DNA from 2 places in the Neobacillus sp. S1115 genome. Region 2 is predicted to be linked to the other one. Evidence: riboswitches for the same ligand, from Rfam matches in the RefSeq annotation. Region 2 holds a riboswitch; the other holds the start of a gene.
What was found. Region 2 has a riboswitch for thiamine pyrophosphate ahead of ACZ5B7_RS12780 (acetylornithine deacetylase). Riboswitches for the same ligand answer to the same signal wherever they lie in the genome.
Positions count from the first base shown of each region.

Region 1: linked by a shared signal. The riboswitch ahead of tenI (thiazole tautomerase TenI) and the one ahead of ACZ5B7_RS12780 (acetylornithine deacetylase) in region 2 are both predicted to bind thiamine pyrophosphate.

Region 1 is NZ_AP038275.1:3,958,260-3,965,933, forward strand. Features, by position in the region: gene ACZ5B7_RS19105 (thiazole biosynthesis adenylyltransferase ThiF) at 1-674, opposite strand, end outside; gene ACZ5B7_RS19110 (thiazole synthase) at 671-1,438, opposite strand; gene thiS (sulfur carrier protein ThiS) at 1,440-1,643, opposite strand; gene thiO (glycine oxidase ThiO) at 1,640-2,776, opposite strand; gene tenI (thiazole tautomerase TenI) at 2,760-3,374, opposite strand; TPP riboswitch at 3,524-3,633, opposite strand; gene ACZ5B7_RS19130 (histidine kinase N-terminal domain-containing protein) at 3,846-4,952, shown strand; gene ACZ5B7_RS19135 (hypothetical protein) at 5,407-5,703, shown strand; gene ACZ5B7_RS19140 (PaaI family thioesterase) at 5,781-6,227, opposite strand; gene ACZ5B7_RS19145 (MFS transporter) at 6,260-7,591, opposite strand; gene ACZ5B7_RS19150 (MarR family winged helix-turn-helix transcriptional regulator) at 7,638-7,674, opposite strand, start outside.
Region 2 is NZ_AP038275.1:2,631,838-2,639,511, forward strand. Features, by position in the region: gene thiM (hydroxyethylthiazole kinase) at 1-803, shown strand, start outside; gene thiD (bifunctional hydroxymethylpyrimidine kinase/phosphomethylpyrimidine kinase) at 803-1,615, shown strand; gene thiE (thiamine phosphate synthase) at 1,612-2,253, shown strand; gene thiW (energy coupling factor transporter S component ThiW) at 2,261-2,770, shown strand; TPP riboswitch at 2,771-2,874, shown strand; gene ACZ5B7_RS12780 (acetylornithine deacetylase) at 2,948-4,237, shown strand; gene tenA (thiaminase II) at 4,243-4,914, shown strand; gene ACZ5B7_RS12790 (ABC transporter ATP-binding protein) at 4,889-5,659, shown strand; gene ACZ5B7_RS12795 (ABC transporter permease) at 5,649-6,416, shown strand; gene ACZ5B7_RS12800 (ABC transporter substrate-binding protein) at 6,440-7,435, shown strand; gene ACZ5B7_RS12805 (protein-glutamine gamma-glutamyltransferase) at 7,507-7,674, opposite strand, start outside.

The sequences.
Region 1 (7,674 bases), 1.3 Mb from region 2:
TTTTTCCATAAATCAAAGGAAACGAGCTTGTTTCTTAATGAGTCCACATCTCCGACCAAGATTTTCAATGCTTCACTTATTTGGAACGAGACAACCATGTTTACAGCTGGACTAATTATTCCGGCCGTGTCACAGGTTAACCCTCCCAGAGGAACTGTTTCAAGCAAACAAGATAGGCAAGGCGTTTTTTCAGGAATGATTGTGTAGGAAATGCCGTAGCTTCCCACACAAGCACCGTAAATCCAGGGAACTCCGGCTTTTTGCGAGACATCATTTATCAGCATTCTTGTTTCAAAATTATCCGTTGCGTCCATCATCAGATCTGCTTCTTTTGCCCAGTCTTCAAGCTCTAAGACTGAAGCATCTGCAATGATGGCCTCAATCATCACAGATGCGTTTATTGCTGTTAACCGATTTTTGGCAGCGATTGCTTTTGGAATTCGATTTTTCGCATCTTCCTCTGTAAATAACTGCTGCCGCTGTAAATTGGACCACTCGACATAATCCCGATCCACGATGGTTAGTTTGCCGATGCCAGCCCGGACAAGTGCTTCGGCACTTGCAGATCCAAGTGCTCCAACTCCAATGATGAGGACGTGTTTATTGGAAATTTGCTGCTGGCCGTCTTTTCCTATCGGCGGAAACAACTCTTGCCTAGAGTATCGATTATTCACCCGATACTCATTCCTTCCTTAGGGCTGCTGGCTGTCGCATATCGCTTTTTCTCGATTCTGCCCGCTTCATAACCAAGCCTTCCCGCTTCAATCGCCAATTTCATCGCTTTTGCCATTTTAACCGGATCCTTTGCTGCTGAAACTGCGGTATTTAATAACACACCGTCTGCTCCTAACTCCATCGCATAAGCGGCATCGCCTGGTGAGCCGATTCCCGCATCAACAATCACTGGTACAACGGCTTGTTCGATAATAAACTGGAGGTTTACCGGATTGATAATACCCTGCCCAGATCCTATTGGCGACGCCCCTGGCATGACAGCATGGCAGCCTGCTTCTTGAAGTTTCCGGACTAGCACCACATCGTCAGAGGTATAAGGGAGTACAATAAAGCCTTCCTTCACCAATTCTTCGGTGGCCTTTAGCGTTTCAATCGGGTCAGGAAGTAACGTTTTATCACAGCCGATCACTTCCACTTTAATCATGTCGCATAAGCCTGATGCTTTCGCTAACTTAGCGATTCGGACAGCCTCTGCAGCTGTTTTCGCTCCTGCTGTGTTTGGCAGCAGCGTATATTTATTGGTATCTAGCTGCTCTAAAAAATTCGGCTGGCTGGCTTCAAAAATATTCATCCGTCTAACTGCAAACGTAAGGATTTCTGCTTCTGACACTTCGACCGCCTGCTTTTGGATGTCAAAGCTTGGATACTTCCCTGTCCCAAGCAATAAACGAGATTGGAAGGATAATGGACCAATTTTTAACATATCAACCGCCTCCTACAAAATGAACTATTTCAATTCGATCTTTATCTGCTAATCTAGTACTTTGGTGTTCCAGCTTGGTTAAAATTTCACCGTTTACTTCGACCACAACGACTTTATCATGGATTTCAAAATGCTGAAGAACATCTGAAACAAATACCATACTGTCTGATAATTGGGTCCATTCGCCATTTAATAATACCTTCATGGTTTACCTCCTACCAACATATTTCTGTCGAGCCGGAAAGCTGATAGCAGATTCTCATCTTTCAGTCTGCCTTCGATTAATTCAGCCACTAGTTTCCCTGTAATCGGGCTAAGTAGAATCCCATTGCGAAAATGCCCTGCTGCCACAAACAAATTTTTCCACCTCGGATGCGCGCCAATGTAAGGCAGTCCATCACCTGTCTGTGGCCTAATTCCAGCCCACACCCTCTCCCACGCTGCCTCTTTAATTTGCGGTATGATTTGGGTTGCTCTTTCCAGCAAAGTGGAAATCCCTTTTGCTGTTACCTTTTTATCGAATGTATGTTCAATCATGGTCGCACCAATATAAATTTCTCCATTCTTTTTTGGTACAAGATAGCAGCGTTTATCTGAAAAAATGGTTCTATTGATAATTGGCCTTTCTGTTTTAACGGAAAAGCATTCACCTTTAACAGGATACATGTTCATCTCTAAACCAGATTCACGGATTAATTGGGCCGCCCAAGCACCGGCCGCAACAACAAAGTTATCACTAAGGATGGTTCCGTTCGTGGTTTGCACCCCTATCACCTGACCGTTTTGATAAAGAAAAGATAGCACTTCGGTGTTTTCAAGTATTTTAGCACCAAAATGGACCGCCGCTTTTGCGAACGCCTGCGTTAACTTTGCAGGCTGTACATGCCCGTCGTTCGGGAGATACATCGCTCCAGGTACGCTTGTTGAAAGTGACGGTTCCATTTCTCGTAATTCCTTCGCATCCAGCCATTTTATGGTTGGATCCCATTTCTTTTGAAAGGTGACCTGTTTTTTTACTTCTTCTGCTATGTCTTCGGTTTCTGCAATTTTTAACATCCCTTTATTGACAAACTCGATTTCCACACCAGTAGTTTCCAATAATTCATTAGCGAGAGCCGAAAACATTGATTGACTTTTTATCGCCAACTGAAATAATGGACCGTCATGTTCAAGTTCAGCTTGCGCAGCCAGCATTCCGGCGGCAGCACTTGATGCTTGGCAGCCGATTTGTTCTTTCTCAATAATGATGACTTTTCTTCCTTGCTTTGATAACTGATAGGCAATCGAGGCTCCATTAACACCACCTCCAATTATGGCAACATCAAATGTATGATCCATATTTCTCACCTCCATCTCTAAATGCATGTATGTAAGACTTTACGGCTAATAAGGGGTCACGAGCATCTAAAACACCTGACATGACAGCGATACCCGTTGCCCCTGCCTGTAGGACTTCTTCCATATTCTCCGGCGTTATCCCGCCAATGGCAATCACCGGAATGTTCAGCTGTGACAGCCGTGTTAATTCTTCTAGCCCTTTTGGGGTCTTTCCTGGTTTTGATTGCGAAGGGAAGACATGACCGTATAGAACGAAATCAGCTCCATTCTCCTTTGCATTTTGTCCTTCTTCATAGGAGTGAATGGAAGTCCCGACCCTAAGTTGAGGAAAATGCTCCTTTACACAGGCTGTATCTAAACTATGATAGGCTAATTGAACACCAAGGGCCTTTGCCACGATTGCAACATCTACCCGATCGTTAATCACGATTTTTGATGGAGGGACGTTTTCATTTGTTAAAAGTTCGACTGCTTGAAAAAGTTCCTTTGCTGATTTTTGTTTTTCCCGCAAGTGTAGCGCAGTTACAAATGGATGAATATCCTTCGCTATTTCAGCCAATTGATGGATCGACATTTTACCATTGGATATAAGATGCAACTCTTTTTCTTTTAGACTAGTAAAAATACAACTCCCCCCCTTTGAATGGATTTCGCCGGTCTAAGGAAGCGCAAAACAGGCAAAACAAAAAGCCACTTCCTTTTGTAAGAAAGTGGCCGAAATTTAGAAATAAAAATTTTGCTCTCCAAAAATCCCGTTGTCCACTTCCCTACGCTGGCATTAACCAGATCAGGTTCATAGAGTCCCGAAGTCACACTTCAATCTCAGCCTTTTCAAAAAGGCACCTCTAGCGGATTTGATTCATATTCATTTGAAAAGATTACCTCATATGGATATATGGTAACATTTTATTCAAAAAAGTCAAACATTTCAAACCTTATTTGCTCGTACATTTCATCAAATTGCTTTGAAATATTTCTTATATACACCTATTTTGAGGCACGAGAACCGTCCCCATGCATCAAATTTTTATGCTATAATCACTTTAATATAGTGGAAAGCAGGCTGTGTATGGATAAAAAAGTAGGCCAATTTCTAATTGAGAATGAACAAAAGTTTATACATTTTTGGGAAGAGCAAATTATTATCCATTATTACCGGGATAATCCAGAGCTAATATTAAAGAACGGTCATTTAATGTACCATCTCATAACAAATTCAATTTTAAAGGGATTCTCTGATGAAGATGTTAAATTATTGGCGCACAAAGTAGCCCTGGAACGGGTCGAGGCTAATGTCAATATTGGGGAATTTGTTTATAATGTAAATCTGGGTAGAAGTATAATTATTAAATATTTAAACCTTTCCGGACTCATACCAGAAGAGCTGCAGCCAACGATTGACTTGGTCAATAAACAGTTCGATTTATTCTGTTTCTATGCTGTTTCTAAGTACACCGAAATCAAAGATAAGAAACTACAAGAACAAAATTTATTTATTTCCCAAACACATAAGGACCGGTTGGCGATTCTTGGACAAATGTCTTCTAGCTTTGTTCATGAATTTCGCAACCCGCTCACTTCCGTTATGGGCTTTATAAAACTATTAAAGCACGAGCATCCTAATCTACCATATTTAGATGTTGTCAGCCAAGAATTAGATCAACTTAAGTTCAGAATTACTCAGTTCCTTCATACATCAAAACTGAACACGCTGGCAGAAAGCCAGAATGAAGACATTACCATCCATTTATTAATAGAAGAAGTGCTTGATTTCCTCTATCCAAGCATCGTCGATGGCAATGTCCAAATTCATACAAATATCGATGCTGATATTTGTATCACGGGCGATCGGAATGAGTTAAAACAAGTTTTTCTCAATCTTTTAATAAACGCAGTTGACGCTGTGTGTGAAGAAGAAAATCTGCGGAAAATTGATATCCAAACAAATATAGATGATCACCAAATTAAGATTCGTATTTCTAATAATGGCCCTACTATCGATCCTGAAGCAGTACATTTAATTTTCGAACCCTTCTTCACTACTAAGAAACTAGGCACAGGTATCGGCTTATTCGTTTGTAAGAATATTGTTGAGAAACATCACGGTGAAATAGAATGTATGTCTGATAATCATGTTACTACCTTTCAACTTACGTTACCTATTAAAAAGAATTAAAATCCATTTACACCGCCCATGCGGTGTTTTTTATTTGTGTAATATATTCGTTTAAATGAGCAGTCGGTCACATATTGCTTTTCAATGCGACCGAACTTTCAATGATTTTCTCCGGGTATGGAGTTTTTTGCTTTCATAGTCCAAAGGAAAAACGCGCTAAAAACGGTTACCCTTTTAAAAGAACTAGATTGCCAAAATTCAAAGATGCTGCGTGAATCTTTACCAGTACCAGATCATCGTTAAGTATAGGTTTTTCTACCTCTTCTGTTTAAGAACATCGGGTGTACCGTACTTCGTGTACACAACTGCTTTCATTACCCCACCTCTATTGCGTTATATTCATTCATATGTTTTGAAGATTACGAATTAGACCAATAGTCTTAACAAGTGACGAATCCTTTGTCTTATAGGGTTTTCTTCTGTATACTCAAAACCGAGGAGTGATTACGTGATAATGCATGTTTATGAAAAATTAGAGGTCGCCCTTGAAGATTGGGAAATGATGAAGAAAGCTTCAGAGGATGAAAGCGAAGAATGTGCCGAACGGTTTGAAAGGCATTTTTATGAGTTTATTGACGAATTAAAGATTTGGTTTCAGCAATTGGACCAACCGCCAGCCACTATCGATGATGCAGAAAATCTTCCTGAAATCAGTGATATAATCGAGCGTTTACCGGCACCGCTTCAACTCAACTTTTTAACAGAATTGGAGTTAATTGTTGAAGGTGAAGACCAGGTCCGCTACGATTGATCCCCTCCAAAATTCACAAGTGGTGACGCACGGGGACGGTTCTCATGTTTTGGAAGCATGAGAACCGTCCCCATGTTTTATTTTAGCTGAACTCTCTTTCGTTCCGGATTTCCTTTTAAGATCATACACGTACTAGTAGAATGTCCTACTAGACTTCCTTTTTCATCATATACTTGACATTCCAGCAATCCCACTGTAGAGCCTTTCTTAATGAGTTGCCCCTCAGCTCGAAGCTTCGATTTAAAAATCGGTTTAAGGAAATTAAATTTAATTTCAACTGTCGTAAACAGTTCATCGTCTGAGAGCGTTGTGACAAAAGCATATCCCATCGCAGCATCCGCAATGTCACACAGAATCCCGCCATGCAGCGTCCCCATTGGGTTATGTAATCGATCAGAAGCTTCCATTTCAATCACAACTCTGCCTTCTTCCACCTCTACCACTTGAAACCCAAGTACTTCCGCAACTGGTACAAGAGGTACTTCACCTGTCATCATTTTCTTCATACCTTCTAAGCGACTCATACTATTCACCTTCCAAAATTATTTTTATTCTATTAAACTTGAATATTGATTTCTCCTTTATGTGCCCTCTTTCCATACCAGATAAGGATGAAGAGAGAACCTACGAGAACAATTATTAGCAGCAAATAGATGTGCTGAAATGTGGAAATAAAAGGTATTTTAGCTTGAAAGCTGATTAATACGCCACATATTGCGACAGCTAAAGAGCCTCCAAAAAATTGGCTGAGTTGACTTAACCCCATACCAGAACCAATCTGGTCTTTGGCTAAAATGCGAGATACTTCATTTGACAAGGCGGATATTATCGTTGAAAGAGCTGGAGCGAATATGATATAGCCAAACATTACGATGTAAGGCGATACCTGTACCAGCATTGTCATAAAGATCATACTTGCGGCCATGAGAAAATGCCCGATTATCAGGAAGCGATAATTGCCATACCGGTCAATCCAACTTCCGACCCGCCTAATCATAATGGCAGATAATAGTGATCCTGGACACATCATCAATCCTACAGCTCCTGCAGGCAAATGAAACCCATCTGCCAACAATAAAGGCAGCATAAAGAGCATTGACATATTCAGTATAAAAGCACAAAAACTAACAACAAGAAGTTTTCGATAACCATGATGCAGAAACAGGTTGGGGAGTACAAATGGATTTTCCGCCTTGCGTAGGTGCCATATGTTCACGGCTAGTGCACCAAAACTTAGGAGTAGAAACCATAGGGACAATTGCATGACGCAAATCAACAGCGATACCACTGCAATGGCAGTAAGGGCTGCGCCGGAAATATCAAATCTGAATTCAGTGGGGATTTCTGGTGGCAATAGCTTCCACAATACCGGTACCAATGGAATAACCATGCAGGTAATAAGAAAAAGTCCATTCCAGCCAATAAACTGGGTGATTACTCCGCCAATCACTGGTCCCAAAGCAAAAGCAAGAGATGTCCCTGATGCGATAATGGTAATGGCCCGTCCACGGCGCTCGAACGGCACGTAACGGCTTGCCAAGACAATACCTAATCCTGGCACAGCACCGGCACCGCTTGCCTGTATCAAACGAGCCGCCATAAGAATACCAAAACTATGCGTGAAAAAGCCTACGATGGATGCCGCCCCTAGTAGGATTAGACCAACGAACAGCAGCTTCCGAATCGGCACATAATCGGATAATCGGCTGAAGATTACTGTTGATAAGGCAAACACAATGGAATACCCTGACACAATCCAGGAGCCTTCACCGGCTGTTATGTGTAATTCGTGTATGATGGTTGGCAGGGCAACGTTGAACATCGTCGTATTCATGAGGACCAAAAATGACCCGATTGCCCATACGGGGATAATAATTCTATCGTTCAAGTTGAAACCATCCTTTGCACTTAAATTTCTATTTTTCAAAACTTCTTTATTTGTTCGCAATTCCAATGTCATAAAGTATTCTT
Region 2 (7,674 bases):
TTGAAACGTTGCAAAAAGTAAGAGAAGTAAAACCGCTTGTACATAATATTACGAATTTAGTGGTAACCAATTTTACAGCGAATGGACTTTTGGCTTTAGGGGCATCACCGGTAATGGCCAATGCTGCTGAGGAAGCCGCAGATATGGCACGGATCGCCAGTTCACTAGTTTTAAATATTGGCACTTTAAATTCACAAACGGTAGATTCGATGATTTTGGCAGGGAAGGCGGCCAATGAACAAGGTATTCCGGTTATTTTTGACCCGGTGGGTGCAGGGGCAACCCCTTATCGGACGGAAACAGCGCAAAGGATCATGAGGGAACTAAGAGTATCCATAATTCGAGGGAACGCCGCTGAAATTGCCAATGTCGTTGGAGAGAAATGGGAAATCAAAGGTGTCGATGCGGGAAGCACAAATGGTAATATTACCGATCTCGCCATGACTGCTGCCGAAAAATTAAACTGTATCGTCGTCATTACAGGGAAGGAAGATGTCGTTACGAATGGGAGTACCACTTATGTTGTGGCTAATGGACATCCATTGTTAACAAAAGTGACAGGTACTGGTTGTCTATTAACCTCCGTTATTGGTGCATTTACCGGGGTGGAGAAGGATTTACTGCAGGCATCTGTTGCTGCAGTCTCGATATACGGAATAGCCGCAGAAAAGGCGGCGGAACTAACGGTGGAATCAGGCCCAGGAAGCTTTCAAATCGAATTTTTGAACCAGCTTTCGAAGGTTGCTGCAGATGACATCAATCTTTATTCTTCCATAAAAAAATTAACAGGAGGAGGGCAATAATGAAAAAGGCGTTAACGATTGCAGGTTCCGATTCTGGCGGTGGAGCCGGAATTCAGGCGGACCTAAAAACGTTTCAGGAGTTAGAGGTTTTTGGCATGTCCGCATTAACCGCTGTTACAGCGCAAAATACATTAGGTGTCCATGGAGTTTATCCAATGACAGCAGAGGCGGTTATCGAACAGATGAAAGCCATCGGTGAGGACATGGGGACTGATGCGGTGAAAACGGGTATGTTATTTAATGCTGAAATTATTGAAGCTGTATCTGTTAATCTTACAAAATATCATTGGGATAATGTTGTTGTCGATCCTGTAATGATCGCAAAAGGCGGGGCTTCCTTGCTGCAAATTGAAGCAATTTCTGCGATGAAGAAATTTTTAATGCCGCTTGCCAAAGTGGTTACCCCGAATATTCCAGAGGCTGAGGTCCTAACCGGGATGTCTATACGTACAGCAGAAGATAAGCAGGAGGCAGCAAAAAAATTACATGCCTTAGGGGTGCAAAACGTTGTGCTGAAAGGCGGCCATGATGAAAACCCTTCAGAATCAACAGATCTCCTCTTCGAAGGAAAAGAATTCTATACTTTTACGAGTAAGCGAATTCCGACTAAGAACACACACGGCACTGGCTGCACTTTTTCAGCAGCGATTACTGCTGAACTGGCTAAGGGAGCAGATGTATATCAAGCGGTCATCAAGGCGAAGGATTTTATTCAGGCTGCAATTGAAGATGGGATTGCGATTGGACAGGGACATGGGCCGACAAACCATGGGGCTTACCGGAAAAGAATCATGGAGATGGTCCAATCATGATAAACTTACGGGAAGCCTTGAAAGTATATTTTATTATGGGAACAGCCAATTGCAGGAAGGACCCGGTTGAGGTATTGAAAGAAGCCATCGCCGGAGGAATTACCTTTTTTCAATTTCGGGAAAAAGGCGAAGGGGCTTTAATCGGGGAAGAAAAATATGCTCTTGCGAAAAAACTGCAAAGCCTATGCAAAGAACACAGAATTCCGTTTATCGTTAATGATGATCTTGAACTGGCAATCGCGCTTGACGCAGATGGGGTTCATATTGGTCAGGAGGATGAACCGGCTGTAACAGTCAGAAATCAAATTGGCGATAATAAAATTCTTGGTGTATCCGTTCATACGCCGGAGGAGGCCGAAGCAGCACTTAGCGCTGGTGCCGATTATTTCGGAATTGGACCGGTTTATCCAACAAAAACGAAGGCCGATGCAAAGCCATCAAGAGGGACTGCACTGATCGAGGAACTGCGAAGTCAAGGAATTGCTGTACCGATTATTGGAATTGGCGGGATTACAAGTGAAAATGCGGCAACTGTCGTGGAAGCCGGAGCGGATGGCGTTTCAGTTATTACCGCCATCAGCCTTGCCGATTCACCGCACTTAGCTGCAAAGGCTTTGCGAAAAAGTGTAGGGGAGTGAAGAGATCATGAAAAAAACGTATAAGCTTACGTTAACTGCCATGATGATTGCGATGGGGACTCTTTCAAGTAATTTGGTCGTGATTCCGATTGGTTTTACAAAGGTTTTTCCAATGCAGCATTTTTTAAACGTTCTTTCCGCGGTTCTGTTGGGCCCCTATTATGCCGTGGCCCAGGCCTTTTGTGTTTCCCTGCTTCGGAATATGATGGGCACAGGTTCGCTTTTTGCGTTTCCTGGAAGCATGGTCGGGGCATTGCTAGCCGGACTATTATTTTGGAAAACTAGAAAAATCTATTTTGCTGTTATAGGAGAAGTTATTGGGACGGGAATTCTTGGAGCATTGCTTTCCTATCCTATTGCAACCCTAATCCTCGGGCAGAAAGCAACTCTATTCGGGTTTATCCCATTATTTATTTTCAGTTCCTTTGCCGGAGCACTGCTTGGATTTGTGATTTTAACGATTTTCTTAAGGAAGAAAGTGCGGCTTGGCGAGAAAAATATCACAGTAACTAAATAGAACCTTCACTGGGGGAAGCCTAAAAGGCTTGAGATGGGCACAGCTCCGAACCCTTTGAACCTGAACTGGATGATTCCAGCGGAGGGAAGTGGAACGATCAGAACCCACTCTTACCTTTGCTATAAAGAGTGGGTGTTATTTTTTTAAAACCTAGAATGAATTTAGGAGGCTTTAGGAATGGTTGGTCTGGAAAATTTAATAGAAACGATCGGACAAGAAGTGGAAGCTAGGGAAGCCGAACTGCTTAAACTTTTGAGCGACCTAATTGCGTTTCGGACTGAAAGTCCACCGGCCCGGAATACAACGGGAATCCAGGAGTTTCTTAAAAGCTATTTAGGAGACATGGGATTTCAAACCGATATGTGGGAAGTATATCCTGGGGATTCGAATGTGGTTGGAATTTTAAAGGGTGAATCCTCTGAGCAATATAGAAGCTTAATTGTCAATGGACATGTGGATGTTGCTGAAGTTGGCGACGAGAAGGAATGGGGGGCGGCCCCGTTTTCTGCCAGAATCAAGGATTCTTATATATATGGACGCGGTGTTGCCGACATGAAAGGCGGTATTGCCGCATCCCTCATTGCTATAAAACTTTTAAAAGAGCTTGGGGTTGCGCTTAAAGGAGATTTGCAATTTCAGTCTGTAATTGGAGAAGAAGTTGGCGAGGCAGGAACGCTTGCTTGTTTGGAAAGGGGCTATTCTGCTGACTATGCAGTGGTAGTTGACACAAGCGATTTACATATTCAAGGGCAGGGCGGCGTCATAACCGGCTGGATAACGATTCAAAGCAAAGAAACCTATCATGATGGGATGAGGAGAAGGCTGATTCATGCCGGCGGAGGCATCAATGGTGCCAGTGCGATTGAAAAAATGACGAAAATCATCGAAGGCCTTCAAGACCTTGAACGCCACTGGGCTGTGACAAAAAGTTACGAAGGTTTTCCACCAGGTATGAATACAATTAATCCTGCTGTAATCGAGGGCGGAAGGCATGCTGCGTTTGTTGCCGACCGCTGCTCCTTGTGGGTTACCGTTCATTTCTACCCAAATGAAGATTACGAAGAGATTATAAAGGAGATTGAGCAGCATATTGGTGCAGTGGCAGCTGCGGATCCATGGCTTCGTGACAATCCACCGGAATTTGTTTGGGGCGGTAAATCTATGATAATCGATCGTGGTGAAATATTTCCTTCCTTGGAGCTTGATGTGGACCATTCAGGAACCCGAATGCTGGCAAGCTCCTTTGAAAAAACGCTTATGAAAAAGCCTGTACTGGATATGTCTACGACGGTAACAGATGCAGGCTGGCTTGGCCGTGCAGGAATTCCGACAGTTATTTTTGGGCCGGGAAAACTAGAGGATGCCCATGCTGTTAATGAGAAGGTCGAGATTCGGCAATTGTTAGACTTTACAAAAGTGTTAGCTCAATTTATTGCTGTCTGGTGCAACACACGAAAGGAGGAGTAAAGCCAATGAGTTTTTCTGATCGGCTTTTTGAAAAAGTTAAGGGAATTTGGGAGAAAACACATGAGCATCCATTCGTAGTCGGGTTGGGACGTGGCGATCTTCCGGTCGAATCTTTTATCCGCTATATGAAGCAGGACTATGTGTTTCTTATTGACTATTCAAAGTTGTTTGCGTTTGGAACGGTGAAGGCGAGAGATGTTGAGACCATGGCAGCTTTTGCAAAGCTTTTAGATGAAACCTTACATGGTGAAATGGACCTGCACCGCGAGTATGCGAAACGGTTTGGAATTACGGAACAGGATCTTGAAGGCACCGAACCTACTCCGATTAATTTAGCTTACACCCGCTACATGTTAAATGTGGCTCAAAATGGTTCTTTGGAGGAATTAATATCAAGTCTGCTGCCATGTATGTGGAGCTATTGGGAAATCGGTAAAATGCTAGCAGAAAACTATCAAAACTCTAGCGATCATCTATTATACGGCGACTGGGTGAAAATGTACTCTTCTGATGAATTTGGGTCGCTGGCTCTCTGGCTAATCGATTTGTTAGATAAATTAACGGAAGGAAAACCAGAGCGAGAATTGGCGGTTTTAGAAGAGCATTTTCTCACCACATCCAGGTTTGAGTATATGTTCTGGGACATGGTCTATGAGGGAGGAGATTGGCCTGTCTAATTCAAATATGTTACACATCGAAGATTTAACATATACGTTTGATAGGGATATGCAGCCGATTTTTCAACAGCTTTCGCTCGATTTAAAGGCGGGGGAGTTTGTTTCCCTTATTGGCCCAAGCGGGTCAGGGAAAAGTACACTTTTTAAATTAATTACCGGACTGCTTAAACCGGGCCAGGGAAAAATACAAATTGCTGGGAATCTATCCTTAGGCAGACTAGGAAAAGTTGGCTATATGCCGCAAAAAGATTTACTGCTGCCTTGGCGGACGGTAATGGAAAACGTGCTGTTGCCCTCAGAAATCGCGAAAGAGGACAAGCGGGAAAAGTCACACGAAATCCGTGCTTGGTTATCCCGTTTTGGGCTTAAGGAATATGAGAATGCTTATCCAGATGAATTATCAGGGGGAATGAAACAGCGTGTCGCCTTTTTACGGACCATTATGACAGGCAGGGAACTTTTATTGTTGGATGAACCGTTTGGGGCGCTGGATTCGTTAACGAAACGAACCATGCATAGCTGGTTATTGGGGCTATGGGGTGAGCTTCAAAAGACCGTCCTGTTCATCACACATGATCTCGAGGAGGCAATTTTATTAAGCGATAGAATTCTTCTCCTTCAAAATAGAGGAGTCCTGGAATACAAGGTCAACCTGCCAAGACCACGAAATTCAGAATCTATTTATCAACCAGAGTTTATTTCGATGCGTAAAGAATTGGAGCGGCTGATACAACATGAGGAGTAAATGGAAAAGATGGGCCGGAGAATACGGTTTGTTTTTGCTGACGGCCATTTGTTTAATCAGTATTTGGCAGTGGGTAGTTGAAGCAGGAATGGTGCCTTCATTTATATTGCCTGCACCTACGGCAATCGGCGAGTCACTTGTGAATAATCGTGAGATTCTTTTGGGCGAGCATTTACCGGCGACATTCTTAGAGGTTTTGATTGGCTTTGGACTTTCGCTTATAGGAGGGCTGCTTTTAGGCGTTAGTATGCATTTTTCTAAGATATTAGAAAAAGTGCTTTATCCTTTTCTAATCATCTCTCAAACGATCCCGATGATTGCCATTTCGCCGATTTTTATCATGTGGTTCGGCTACACTATATGGAGCAAGGTTGCTGTGACAATATTGGTAGCTTTTTTCCCAATCGTTGTGAGTACTTATGACGGGTTGAAGGCGGGCGGAAGCGAATATCGTGAATTACTGTTAACAATGGGGGCCGGACGCTGGACAATTTTTAAAAAGGTGCAGGTTCCGATGGCCTTGCCATCCATCATGTCCGGTTTGAAGATGGCGGTGGTTTATTGTGTCGTCGGCGCCACTATCGGAGAGTGGCTGGGGGCAAGTGAAGGGCTGGGCTATTTTAGCCGGAGGATGTCTTCAAATCTCCAGTCAGATTCGGTCTTTGCAGCTATTTTTCTGCTTTCTTTAATGGGAATTGTATTGTTTTTGTTTATAAGCTTACTAGAAAAAAAGTTAATAAAAAATAAGATTCGTTAATTTGCTGAAAGGAAGTTATTATTGTGAAAAAAAGTTTATTGGTTATGGTGAGTTTGCTGCTTCTGTTAGTTAGCGCATGCGGGAAGGCAGGGGCCGATAAGTCCCCCGTTAAAGAGGAGGGCCTCCAGAAAGTCAGTTTGATGCTTGACTGGTATCCGAATGCCGTTCACTCGTTTCTTTTTGCAGCACAGGAAAAGGGCTATTTCAAAAAACAAGGACTGGATGTCGACATTCAAATGCCTGCAGACACGAACGATCCTTTAAAACTTGTGGCCGCTGGTAAATTTGACATGGCGATCAGTTACCAGCCGCAGGTATTAGTAGCACGTGGAGAGGATATTCCTGTCCGGTCATTCGCTGCTCTCGTTAGACATCCGCTTAACCAATTAATGGTTGCAGCCGATAGCCCGATTCAATCACCGAAGGATTTGGCTGGACGGACCATCGGCTATCCATCGATTCCCTTAGATGAGGCGATCATTCAAACGATGGTAAAGACAGATGGCGGAGATGCTGGAAAGATAAAAATGGTCGATGTCGGCTGGGACTTGATTCCGGCGATGGCTACGAAAAAAACCGATGCCTTGATTGGCGGTTATATCAATCATGAGAAATTATTGCTTGATAAAGAGGGACACCCAATGCGTACGTTAAATCCAGCAGATTATGGTGTACCAGACTATTATGAATTGGTGCTGGTAGGAAGTGAAAAAGGGTTAAAGGAAAAACCTGAAGTATTTAAGAAGTTTATGGCTGCCGTAAGAGATGGACAAAAATATGTTGCGGACCATCCGGAAGAGGGGCTGTCCATTCTATTAAAGCATGAAGACAAATCATCGCCACTGGAAAAGGACATCGAGACGAAGAGCCTCGAAATTCTGCTGCCGTTGATGGATGCAGGAGATAAACCATTCGGCTACCAGGATTCTGGAGTCTGGGAACATGCTGCTAAATGGCTAAAGGATACCAAAATCATCAATAAAGATATCAAACCAGAAGATGCCTATATTAACTTTTAATAAATAATAATCTTGATGTCATGGTCAGGCACCTTAAGTAGACAAATGTCCACGCGCGGTGCCTGAAACCATTACTGATATGTTAGAAAATATGAATAATTTGGGCGTGATATCATGTTCATCAGGTAGGCTGAGTGGTTGGGGCTGGGTTTTCGTTTTTTGTTTAGGAAGTCTATGATGACTTTGGCGTTTCGGATTCCGATTCCATGGCCATAGTATTGATCGTCGCCAAAATAGAT